3 regions of the Streptomyces sp. NBC_00289 genome follow, and region 3 is predicted to be linked to each of the others. Evidence: riboswitches for the same ligand, from Rfam matches in the RefSeq annotation. Region 3 holds a riboswitch; each other region holds the start of a gene.
The links. A riboswitch is a leader RNA that binds a small molecule or an ion and turns the genes downstream of it on or off. The one in region 3 is predicted to bind cyclic di-AMP.
Positions count from the first base shown of each region.

Region 1: linked by a shared signal. The riboswitch ahead of OG985_RS38435 (C40 family peptidase) and the one ahead of OG985_RS39105 (NlpC/P60 family protein) in region 3 are both predicted to bind cyclic di-AMP.
Region 2: linked by a shared signal. The riboswitch ahead of OG985_RS24540 (M23 family metallopeptidase) and the one ahead of OG985_RS39105 (NlpC/P60 family protein) in region 3 are both predicted to bind cyclic di-AMP.

Region 1 is NZ_CP108046.1:8,480,506-8,483,767, forward strand. It holds gene OG985_RS38425 (ATP-binding protein) at 99-557, shown strand; gene OG985_RS38430 (DUF6328 family protein) at 594-1,208, opposite strand; gene OG985_RS38435 (C40 family peptidase) at 1,311-1,784, opposite strand; cyclic di-AMP (ydaO/yuaA leader) riboswitch at 1,788-1,999, opposite strand; gene OG985_RS38440 (hypothetical protein) at 2,335-2,643, opposite strand; gene OG985_RS38445 (ATP-dependent Clp protease proteolytic subunit) at 2,651-3,262, opposite strand, start outside.
Region 2 is NZ_CP108046.1:5,396,632-5,399,893, forward strand. It holds gene OG985_RS24530 (dihydrofolate reductase family protein) at 1-648, shown strand, start outside; tRNA gene OG985_RS24535 (tRNA-Met) at 732-805, shown strand; cyclic di-AMP (ydaO/yuaA leader) riboswitch at 1,145-1,302, shown strand; gene OG985_RS24540 (M23 family metallopeptidase) at 1,314-2,357, shown strand; gene OG985_RS24545 (aldo/keto reductase) at 2,488-3,262, shown strand, end outside.
Region 3 is NZ_CP108046.1:8,640,943-8,644,204, reverse strand. It holds gene OG985_RS39115 (DUF5997 family protein) at 1-175, shown strand, start outside; gene OG985_RS39110 (NAD-dependent epimerase/dehydratase family protein) at 402-1,460, shown strand; cyclic di-AMP (ydaO/yuaA leader) riboswitch at 1,596-1,768, shown strand; gene OG985_RS39105 (NlpC/P60 family protein) at 1,777-3,084, shown strand.

The DNA.
Region 1 (3,262 bases), 160 kb from region 3:
GTGATGGCACTCTGACGACGAAGCACCAGTCCGGGACCGTACTCGAACCATCCGCTCCGTGTCCGGCTGCGGTCCTGTGGGAAAGGGACGACGTCGCCATGGCAGACCATCTGGAAGCATCCGTCACTCTGCCGAGCGATCCCGCTTCGGTTTCCGCGGCCCGTGCCTATGTGGCGAGCACCCTGACGGAGTGGGGGCTGCCGGCGGACACGGAGGCGGCCGACACCATCCGGCTCATCGTCTCGGAACTCGCCACCAACGCCGTACAGCACACCTTCGGGCGGTCACCCACCTTCACGGTGGACATCGCGCTCGACCGAGACGAGCACCTGCGCATCGGTGTCACCGACAGTCACCCGAGATTCCCCAAACGGCTGCCGGCCGCCGTCCAGCAGGACAACGGCCGGGGCATGGTGATCATCCGCTGGCTCACCGCGGAGTACGGCGGCAAGCTGAGAGTGCGGCCCACCCGGGAGGGCGGCAAGACGGTCTTCATCGAGCTGCCGTGGACGGTCCCGGTCGAGCCGGTGCCCGCGGCGGGGCAGCAGGAGCCGTAGCGCGGCCGACCGGTGGCGCCAGGGTCTCCGGGGACGTCACAGGCGGCGTACGGGCGGCTCACGGCGTAGGAGCGGCTCATGGCGTAGGGGCGTCTCCCGGTGTGCGGACGGCTCGCGATGTGCCGGAATCAGCCGGGCCGGGGCCGGCCGCCCGGCCGCGGCCCGCTCGTCGGCGAGGCCCGCCCGGCGCACCAGCCGGGGGAGCAGCCCCCACAGGCCGAGACACACGAGCAGGGTCCCCCCGCCCGCGGCCGCTCCGCCGGCCCGGTTGGTCGTCACGTCGACCACGAGCAGCACCGAACCCGTGAACGCGAGCACCAGGACCCCCATGCCGACCGCGGCCAGCCGCGAGGAGACCTGGACGATGCGCGGTTTCGCGCGCTGCTGGAAGAGCGAGCGGTGCAGCGCGGCGGGCGCCGTGAACAGCGCGGCCGCGAGGACCGACAGCAGCAGGGTGGCGACGAACGTGGCGCGCTGGAACGTGTCGAGGGACGGGAAGCGCTGGGTGAAGGCCAGCGTCAGCAGAAACGCGAAGAGGATCTGCACCCCGGTCTGCGTGACGCGCAGTTCCTGGAGCAGCTCGCTGAAGTTGCGATCCGCGCGCTCCAGCGGCGTCTCGTTGCGTGCCGTGCAGGGACTGTGGTCGGCCATGGGCGCACGGGTAACCACCTCGGGAGAGGGTAACCATGCGAGCCCGTGTCGGACCCCGGGGAGGCGGCGGCGTGTCAGGCGACCGCCGCCTCCCCGGGAGAGTCAGCTGACCCGGCCGTACCAGACGCTCTTCGTCCAGATCTTCTGCAGCCGCACCACGTCCCCGGTCTTCGGGGCGTGCCAGATCTTGCCCTTCCCGGCGTAGATACCGACGTGGTAGACGCTGGACCCCGAGTGGAAGAACACCAGGTCTCCGGCCTTACGGCTCCTGGAGGAGATGTGGTGCGTCTTGTTGTACTGCTGGGCCGCCGTACGGGGCAGCTTCTTGCCCGCCTTCTTGAACGAGTACAGCGTGAGCCCGGAGCAGTCGAACCGGCGCGGCCCGGCGGCCCCGTACTTGTACGGGGAACCCTTCTTGGAAGCCGCGATGTGCAGTGCCTTCGTCGCCGTCGTGGCGGCCGCGGCGTCGGAGGCGACGCCCGGGATCACGACGGAGCCGCCCACAGCGGCGATGGTCAGAGCCGAAGCCGTACCGGCCCGGACCATGAGCGACGGGACACGATTGAGCGCAGTCATGCGCAACCCTTCGTCAGCCGCCTGTGAAGGATGACCTGTCGGATTCGGGCTGGCGAAGTTGCCCGGCCGCGGTTGCGGCTTCACCCCAAGGGCTGCTCGACCCGGTCATGGCGTGACCGTTCCTGCGACCCGTCGTGCTTGGGTCCTCCACTCCTGCCGAACCACTCCTGTCGACCGGTCATCCGTGCGGCGGCAGGACTCGGCGTCCGCCCGGATCGCCCCGCCGCTGTGGCGGGGTCTTGTCGTCAGACAGGGATCTTGGCTGACAGATGTCCGAAAATCCCAACGGAATCGGGGGTTTGTGTTGTTACTCACCACTCACCCGTTCGGGTGGACACCCCTGTGTTCGAAGGGCCGTTGGAGGGGTCGCGCACCCTCGGACCTGCACAGGAATGTCCGATTCCGCCCCGGGGCTACGCGCGTTGCGCAACTTCGGGGGCCCCGAAAGAGGACGTGCGTCTACTCCAATCGGCGGTACGCCTTTTGGTCCGTTTCAACGTGTCCCGGATGCTCCGCGTCGCGGCGGGTGTCCGGGACAGGGGAGGGTGCGTCAACTGTCGGTGTCCGCGGGCACCGTGACGCGGGCCGTGCGGCGCTCCCCGTCCAGTACGCGCAGCGCGCGGGCCAGGGTGGGGGCGTGCAGTTCGGTCTCGCCGCGCCGGTGCATCAGCTCCAGCGCGTCGCGCAGCAGGGCCGCCTGGGCGACCAGGGCCTGGGCGGCACGCAGGCCCCGGTAGGTGTCCCCGTGGCGTGCGGGGTTGATACGGCCGAGCAGGTCGACGACGTCCAGGTAACGGTCGATCAACTCACCTTCGGCTCGGGTCAGGGCAGGCAGCGGCGGCAGCTCCGGTGGCAGCATCTGCGGCTCACCTGTCGCCGGGCTCGGTGTGCGAAGCGGGGTGGCCGGCGACGATGCGGTCCACCAGGCCGTACTCCAGAGCCTGTCGCGCGTCCATGATCGTCTCCCGCTCGATGTCCGCGCTCACCTGCTCCGGTTCGCGGCCCGTGTGCCGTACGAGCAGCTCCTCGAGACGGGCCCGGGCACGGGACAACTCCCGGGCGCGGATGGCGAGATCACTGGCCTGACCCTCCAGCGGGCCGGGCGGTGAGGGCTGGTGGAGCGTGACCACCGCGCCCGGCAGCGCGAGGCGTTTGCCCGGCGTTCCCGCGGCCAGCAACACCGCGGCGGACGGCCCGGCCCGGCCCAGGCAGACCGTCTCCACGTCACAGCCGACGAACCGCATCGTGTCGTAGATCGCCGCCATCGCGCGGAAGGAACCGCCCGGGGAATTGATGTGGAGGGAGATGTCCCGGTCGGGATCGCGGTGCTCGAGGTGCAGGAGCTGCGCCGTCACGTCGTTCGCGGAGGCGTCGTCGACCGGCGTCCCGAGGAAGACGATCCGCGCCTCCAGCATCTTCGAGAACGGATCCGTCGCCCTGCTCCCCGCAGCGGGGCGTTCGGTGAACTCGGGCGGGAC
Region 2 (3,262 bases), 3.2 Mb from region 3:
CAGCTGCTCCAGCAGGGCCTCGCCGACGAACTCCAGCTGGTCCTGGCCCCCCTGTTCGTGGGCACCCCGGACGCGCCCCGGCTGTTCGGCCCCGGCGCCTACCAGGGCGGACGGCTGCGTCTCGTGGAGACCCGGCGGATCGAGGACGTCGTCCTCATGCGGTACGAGCCCACCGCCCCCGGCACCGGAGACGTCCCCTCCGCCGCCGACCGGCACTGGCTGGCCCTGGCCTGCGAGCTGGCACAGCGGTGCCCGCCGTCGAGCACCGCGTTCAGCGTGGGCGCCGTGGTCGTGGCGGCCGACGGCACGGAGCTCGCGCGCGGCCACTCGCGGGAGGGCGGCGACCCGGTCGTCCACGCGGAGGAGGCGGCGCTCGCCAAGCTCGACGCGTCCGACCCGAGGCTGGCCGGCGCCACGGTCTACAGCAGCCTCGAGCCCTGCGCCCTGCGCGCCTCCCGCCCGGCGCCCTGCGCCCGGCTGATCCTCGACGCGGGGGTGCGGCGGGTGGTGACGGCCTGGCGGGAGCCGGACACCTTCGTCACGGGGGCCGACGGGAGCGGGTTGCTGGCGACGGAGGGCGCCGCCGTGGCCGTACTCCCGGAGTACGAGGAGCGGGCCCAGGCGCCCAACCGTCACCTGCTCGGCTGAGACCCCCGTTCCGGGCCGCGTGCGTGGCCAGGAACAACGCGTGTGCTTCGGGTCCCGCGGATGGCGTACACTGGTTTCAACGACGCGGGGTGGAGCAGCTCGGTAGCTCGCTGGGCTCATAACCCAGAGGTCGCAGGTTCAAATCCTGTCCCCGCTACTGAAGGCCGAGGGCCGGAATCCGAAAGGGTTCCGGCCCTCGGTGCGTGGTGTCCGGCGTGCGTCTGTCACGGCGCCTCGCCGCGTGCGGTGCGTGAAGCTCGCCTCATTGTCACCCCGGGTGAGCGGCCGACCGCCCTGCGCACAGCATCCCGTCGGCCGTGACGACCCGTGAGTTTCCTGATCCGAGGTCAACTCGCCCGAATTACGCCGGTCATGACCCGAAAGTTCCTGGCCGGAAAGGTTAATGATCAAGTGGAACAGCTTGGAATCGGGTACCCGGGTCTATTAACGTTCGATAACGCAGCGCGGTCGTCCCAGCCGTCACAAGAGTCGGCTCCGTGCGCATGCGCCGAATTCCGCAAGGGAACCGGGGAACCACACCTTGGGGTGAATCGCTCGTAGGTCGCCGTGCACAGCACGGCGGATATACGCGCGTAGGAGACCTTCCTGCTCCGAACCCGTCAGCTAACCCGGTAGGCGAGAAGGAAGGAAAGGAGCACGCCCACGTGGCGTCCAACCCGCCTGCCCCGCAAGCCCCGTTCGTGCCCAGCCGGCGCAGCACCGAGCCCTTCGGCTCCGGCGGCCTCCGCACCGACGAGGGTCCGTGGGAGGAGTGGAATCCCACCGAGGAGTCCCTTCGCCCCGTACGAGGCCGGCATCGCGTCTCCAAGCAGCGCGGCGGGGGACTCGCCCGCAGCTCCACCGTCCTCGGTGTCGGTGTCATAGCCGCCGTCGGCGCGGGTGGCATGGCCAGCGCCAACACCGGCAAGCCGCCGGTCTCCATCTCCATTCCCGACCTGCCGTCCGTGGGCTCGCTCCTGTCGGACGACGACTCCTCCGCCGACGCCGACCAGGGCTCCGCGACCGCGCTCAGCAGCGTCGGTGTGAGCACCACCGAAACGGCGCAGGGCACCACCGACGCCGGTGAGGTGCTCCGCAGCCGGATCATGGCCCAGGCCGAGCAGCAGCAGGACCAGGTCGAGACCAAGGCCGCCGCAGCCGCCGCGGCCACGGCCGAGAAGCAGGCCGCCGCCGCGGTCGCCAAGGCGGAGAAGGCGGCCGAGGCCAAGGCCGACGCCGCGAAGGAGAAGGCCGAGGCGGCCGCCAAGCTGAAGGCCGAGGCTGAGCGCCTGGCCGAGCTGGCCAAGCAGTACACGCTGCCGACCTCCTCGTACACCATCACCTCGACCTTCGGCCAGGCCGGCTCCATGTGGTCCTCCGGCTACCACACCGGCCTCGACTTCGCCGCGCCCACCGGCACGCTGATCAAGGCGATCCACAGCGGCACCATCACCGAGGCGGGCTGGGCCGGTTCCTACGGCTACCGCACGATCCTGACCCTGGACGACGGCACCGAGCTGTGGTTCTGCCACCAGTCGTCCATCAGCGTCACCGTGGGCCAGAAGGTCAACACGGGTGACGTGATCGGGCGCGTGGGCGCCACCGGCAACGTGACCGGGCCGCACCTGCACCTCGAGGTCCACCCCGGCGGCAGCGCCGACGGCATCGACCCGATGGCGTGGCTGCGCGGCAAGGGCCTCACTCCCTGACGGCCTGACACCGAGACCCCGGCGGTCCTGACGCCAACCCCCCGGCGTCAGGACCGCCGGTCGCTGTGTTTACGGCATCTTTGCGGCGATCGCGGAATGGACCGCCCCGGTCCGCCCGTTGAACAAGAGCATGACTGTTCTCCGCAAGCTCGGCTCATCCGACCTCGAGGTCTTCCCGCTCGCCCTCGGCGGCAACGTCTTCGGCTGGACCGCCGACGAGGCCGCCTCCTTCGCGGTGCTCGACGCCTACGCGGCCGCCGGCGGCAACTTCGTCGACAGCGCCGACTCCTACTCGTCCTGGGCCGAGGGCAACCAGGGCGGCGAGTCCGAGACCGTCATCGGCAACTGGATCAAGGCACGCGGCAACCGTTCCGACGTCGTCATCGCCACCAAGGTCAGCCAGCACCCGCGGTTCCCGGGACTGTCCGCGGCGAACATCAAGGCGGCCGCCGACGCGTCGCTCCGCCGCCTGGGCACCGACCACATCGACCTCTACTACACCCACTTCGACAAACCGGAAATCCCGGTCGAGGAGATCATCGGCGCGCTCGACGAGCTGGTGAAGGCGGGCAAGGTGCGACACATCGCCGCCTCCAACATCTCGCCCGAACGGCTCCGCGCCTCCCTGGAGTTCTCCGACCGTGAGGGCCTGGCCCGGTACGTGGCGCTCCAGCCCCACTACAACCTGGTCTCGCGCGGCACCTACGAGGGTGAGCTGCGGGACCTCGCCGAGCAGTCGGGTCTCGCCGCCGTCCCGTACTCCGCGCTCGCCTCCGGCTTCCTCAGCGGGAAGTACCGCCCCGGTACGACGGTCGACAGCGCACGGGCCGGAGCCGCCGGCAAGCACCTGGACACCGAGCGGGGCCGCCGCGTCCTCACCGCCCTCGACGAGATCGCCCAGTCCC
Region 3 (3,262 bases):
CTCCATCGCGGGCCTCGCCCGCGGCGGCGTCACCGAGGCGCTCACCACCGAGCAGATCGAGGCGCTGAAGCAGGACCGGCCCGAGTGGCTGGAGAAGGAGCGCGCCACCCAGGCGGAGGTGCGCAAGGAAGCGGCGCGCATCAAGCAGAAGAACGACGAGCAGGACGCTTCCTGACCGTCCGGTTCCCGGACTGACCGGGGCGCGTCCGGAGCCGTGGGAGTCCCAGGGCGTGCGAGGTGACACCCCGCTCCCGCCAACTCTCCCGGCGCGAGGCACGGCACGGCCGTGAGCGTGCCTGCCCCCAGCTGTTCCCTTTCCGCCCGGACATGCCCGACGCTTCCCTCAGGACGCGGATCGCCGGGAGCCCGGCGGCCCTTGACCGGACCCGGGGAGTGACAGCGTGGGCGTGGACGGCGAGAAGACCGTGGTGGTGACCGGTGGCAGCGGTTTCGTCGGCAGTCATCTGGTACGGCGGCTGCTGGAGCGGGGCTACCGGGTCCGCACCACCGTGCGCGGCGGCGCCGACTCGGCGAAGGTGCGGCCACTGCGGGCCATGCGCGAGGCGTTCCCCGGCCGGCTCGAGCTGTTCGAGGCGGACCTGCTGCGGGAGGGTTCCTTCGACGAGGCGGTGCGCGGCAGCCGGGTGGTGTTCCACGTGGCGTCGCCGTTCCTCATGCCGGAGAAGATCAAGGACGGCCGCAGGGACATGGTGGACCCGGCGCTGCTGGGCACGCGCAACGTGCTGGCGAGCGTGGAGCGGGCGCCGACGGTCGAACGGCTGGTCCTCACCTCCACCGTCGGCGCGATCTTCGGTGACTACGCCGACGTCATGGACATGGACGACCAGCTGCTGACGGAGCGTTACTTCAACACCACCAGCACGGTGGAGAACAACCCTTACCACTACGCGAAGACGCTCGCGGAGCGCGCGGCGTGGGACGCGGAGGCGGCCCAGGACCGCTGGCGCATGGTCTCCGTCAACCCCGGTCTGATCCTGGGTCCTTCCCTGACCCCCGCCTCGGAGTCCGGCAGCCTGTTCCTGCTGGACGAGCTGTTCAAGGGTTACTTCTTCTACGGAGCACCGGACTTCAGCTTCACGACGGCGGACGTGCGCGAGGTGGCCGAGGCGCACATCGCGGCGGCGGAGCGGCCGGACGCGAAGGGCCGCTACATCGTCGCCGCGGAAACCATGACGTCCTTTCACGAGATGTCCCGCATCATCCGGGCCCGCCACCCCCGCGACCTCCGCCTGCCGCGCACCGCGCTCCCCCACTGGCCGGTGCGCGTGCTCGGCCCGGCGTTCGGGCTGAGCCAGGACTACATCCGCAAGCACCTCGGCATCCGGTTCCGGGTGGACAACAGCAGGAGCGTGCACGAACTGGGTGTTTCCTACCGCCCGATCGAGCAGACCGTGCTGGACCACTACGCGGCATGGCGAGGCCGACGGGACGCGAACTGAGCGTCGGCGACCCGGTTACGACGAAGGTCACAATTACGTATCGGACATACCGCACTTCAACCTTCACACAAGGCTCACATGTTGGTTAAGTTGACGTCAGACCGTTCGACTCGCTCCGGCGGACCCCGCCGGGTCGTACGGCCTCCGCCGAGTTCGGTGCGCCGCACGGCAGCCGGAGCCGGGGACCCAACCGAAGACTTGGGGTGAATCGGCCAGACGCCTCACGGGGCAACGGCCGTAGGGCACACCTTCCGGAACTGCCGCCCGAACCCGTCAGCTAACCCGGTAGGCGGAGTACGGAAGGAGTACGTCTCTCATGGCGCCGGAACGAACATCGCGCCCCAGAGGTCTCAGCCTCCCCGGCCCGCGCGGCTCCGCCCTCGCGACAGCCGCGCTCACCTCAGTGGCCCTGTTCACCCAGACCGCCGACGCCGTACCCCTCTCGGGGGAGGACACACCGAGCCGCGACGAGGTCCAGCAGCGGGTCAACACGCTCTACGACCAGGCGGAAACCTCCACCGGCAACTACAACGCGACCCGCGCCATGACGACGGGGACCCGCCGCCGCGCCGAGCCCAGGCGCACGGACGCCTCCGCCGACAACGTCACCAGGCAGTGGTTCGACGCGGCCCGCACCCGAGTGGGCCCGACCGTCCCCGCGGTGCTGCCGCGCGACAGGACACCCGAGGCCGCGCCCACGGCCCGCCCGGCCGAACGGCGCTCCGCCGCACCGGAGCTCACCGCCGGGCCGCCTCCCGCAGCCGTGCCCGAGCTGCCCGCCGGGCCGGCCGCACGGCCCGTACTGGAGCTGACCGCGGGACCCGCTCCCGCCGCCCTGCCCGAGTTGACCGCCGGACCGACGCCCGCGCTGCCGGCCCTGCCGGGGCCCCGGCAGGAGGCCGTCCCGGCGCAGCCCGCGCCGACCGCCGAGGCCCAGCGGTCCTCCCTGCGGTCCTCCAAGGAGCAGAACCGGCGCAAGCTCGCCGCGGCCCGCGAGCTGATGGCCCGGTACACCGTCCAGCAGCGCACACCCGTCGCGGCGATCGAGGCTCCGCCGGTCCAGGAATCCTGGCTCACCTTCCCCGACCTGCCCGCCGTCCCCGCTGTCGCGATCACGGAACCGACTCGCCCTACGGTCGAAGAGGTGGCGTGGCAGCAGCAGCCGGTGCCCGGCCCGGACGTGATCGCGAGCACCCCTTCGGTCCTCGACACGGGCCTTCCGGCGGCAGCCGTCGCCCCGGTCGTCCTTCAGGACCAGGGGAACGGCGGAAAGGCCGTGCGGGCAATGGAGTTCGCCCGCGCCCAGATCGGCAGGCCGTGCGTGTGGGGGGCGACCGGGCCGGAGTCGTACGACTGCGGCAGCCTGACCCAGGCCGCCTGGCGGGCGGCCGGCGTCGCCCTCCCCCGCAACGCACCCGATCAGGCGAGCGCCGGCACGGTGATACCCCTCGGCGACGTCCGGCCCGGAGACCTGATCTTCTTCCACGACGACCTGAGCCACCTCGGCCTCTACACCGGCAACGGCATGATGATCCACGCGCCGGGACCTGGCACGTACATCCGCGAGGAGTCGGTCTACTTCGCCGGGGAGTCGGCGATCCGCGGAGCCGTGCGGCTCGCCTGAGACCCTGAGCGCAGGGCCGCCCGCGGACCCGTGGCCGCACGGCCGCATGCGCGGACGCGTCCCCGTGCCCGTGCCCGTGAGAGGTACACGGGACGACGGAGGCCGTCGGCTCGGCATTTCCCGACGCCCTCTTCGGCGCGACAAGAACCGTTCTCTCCGGAATTCGCTTTTCCGTGAA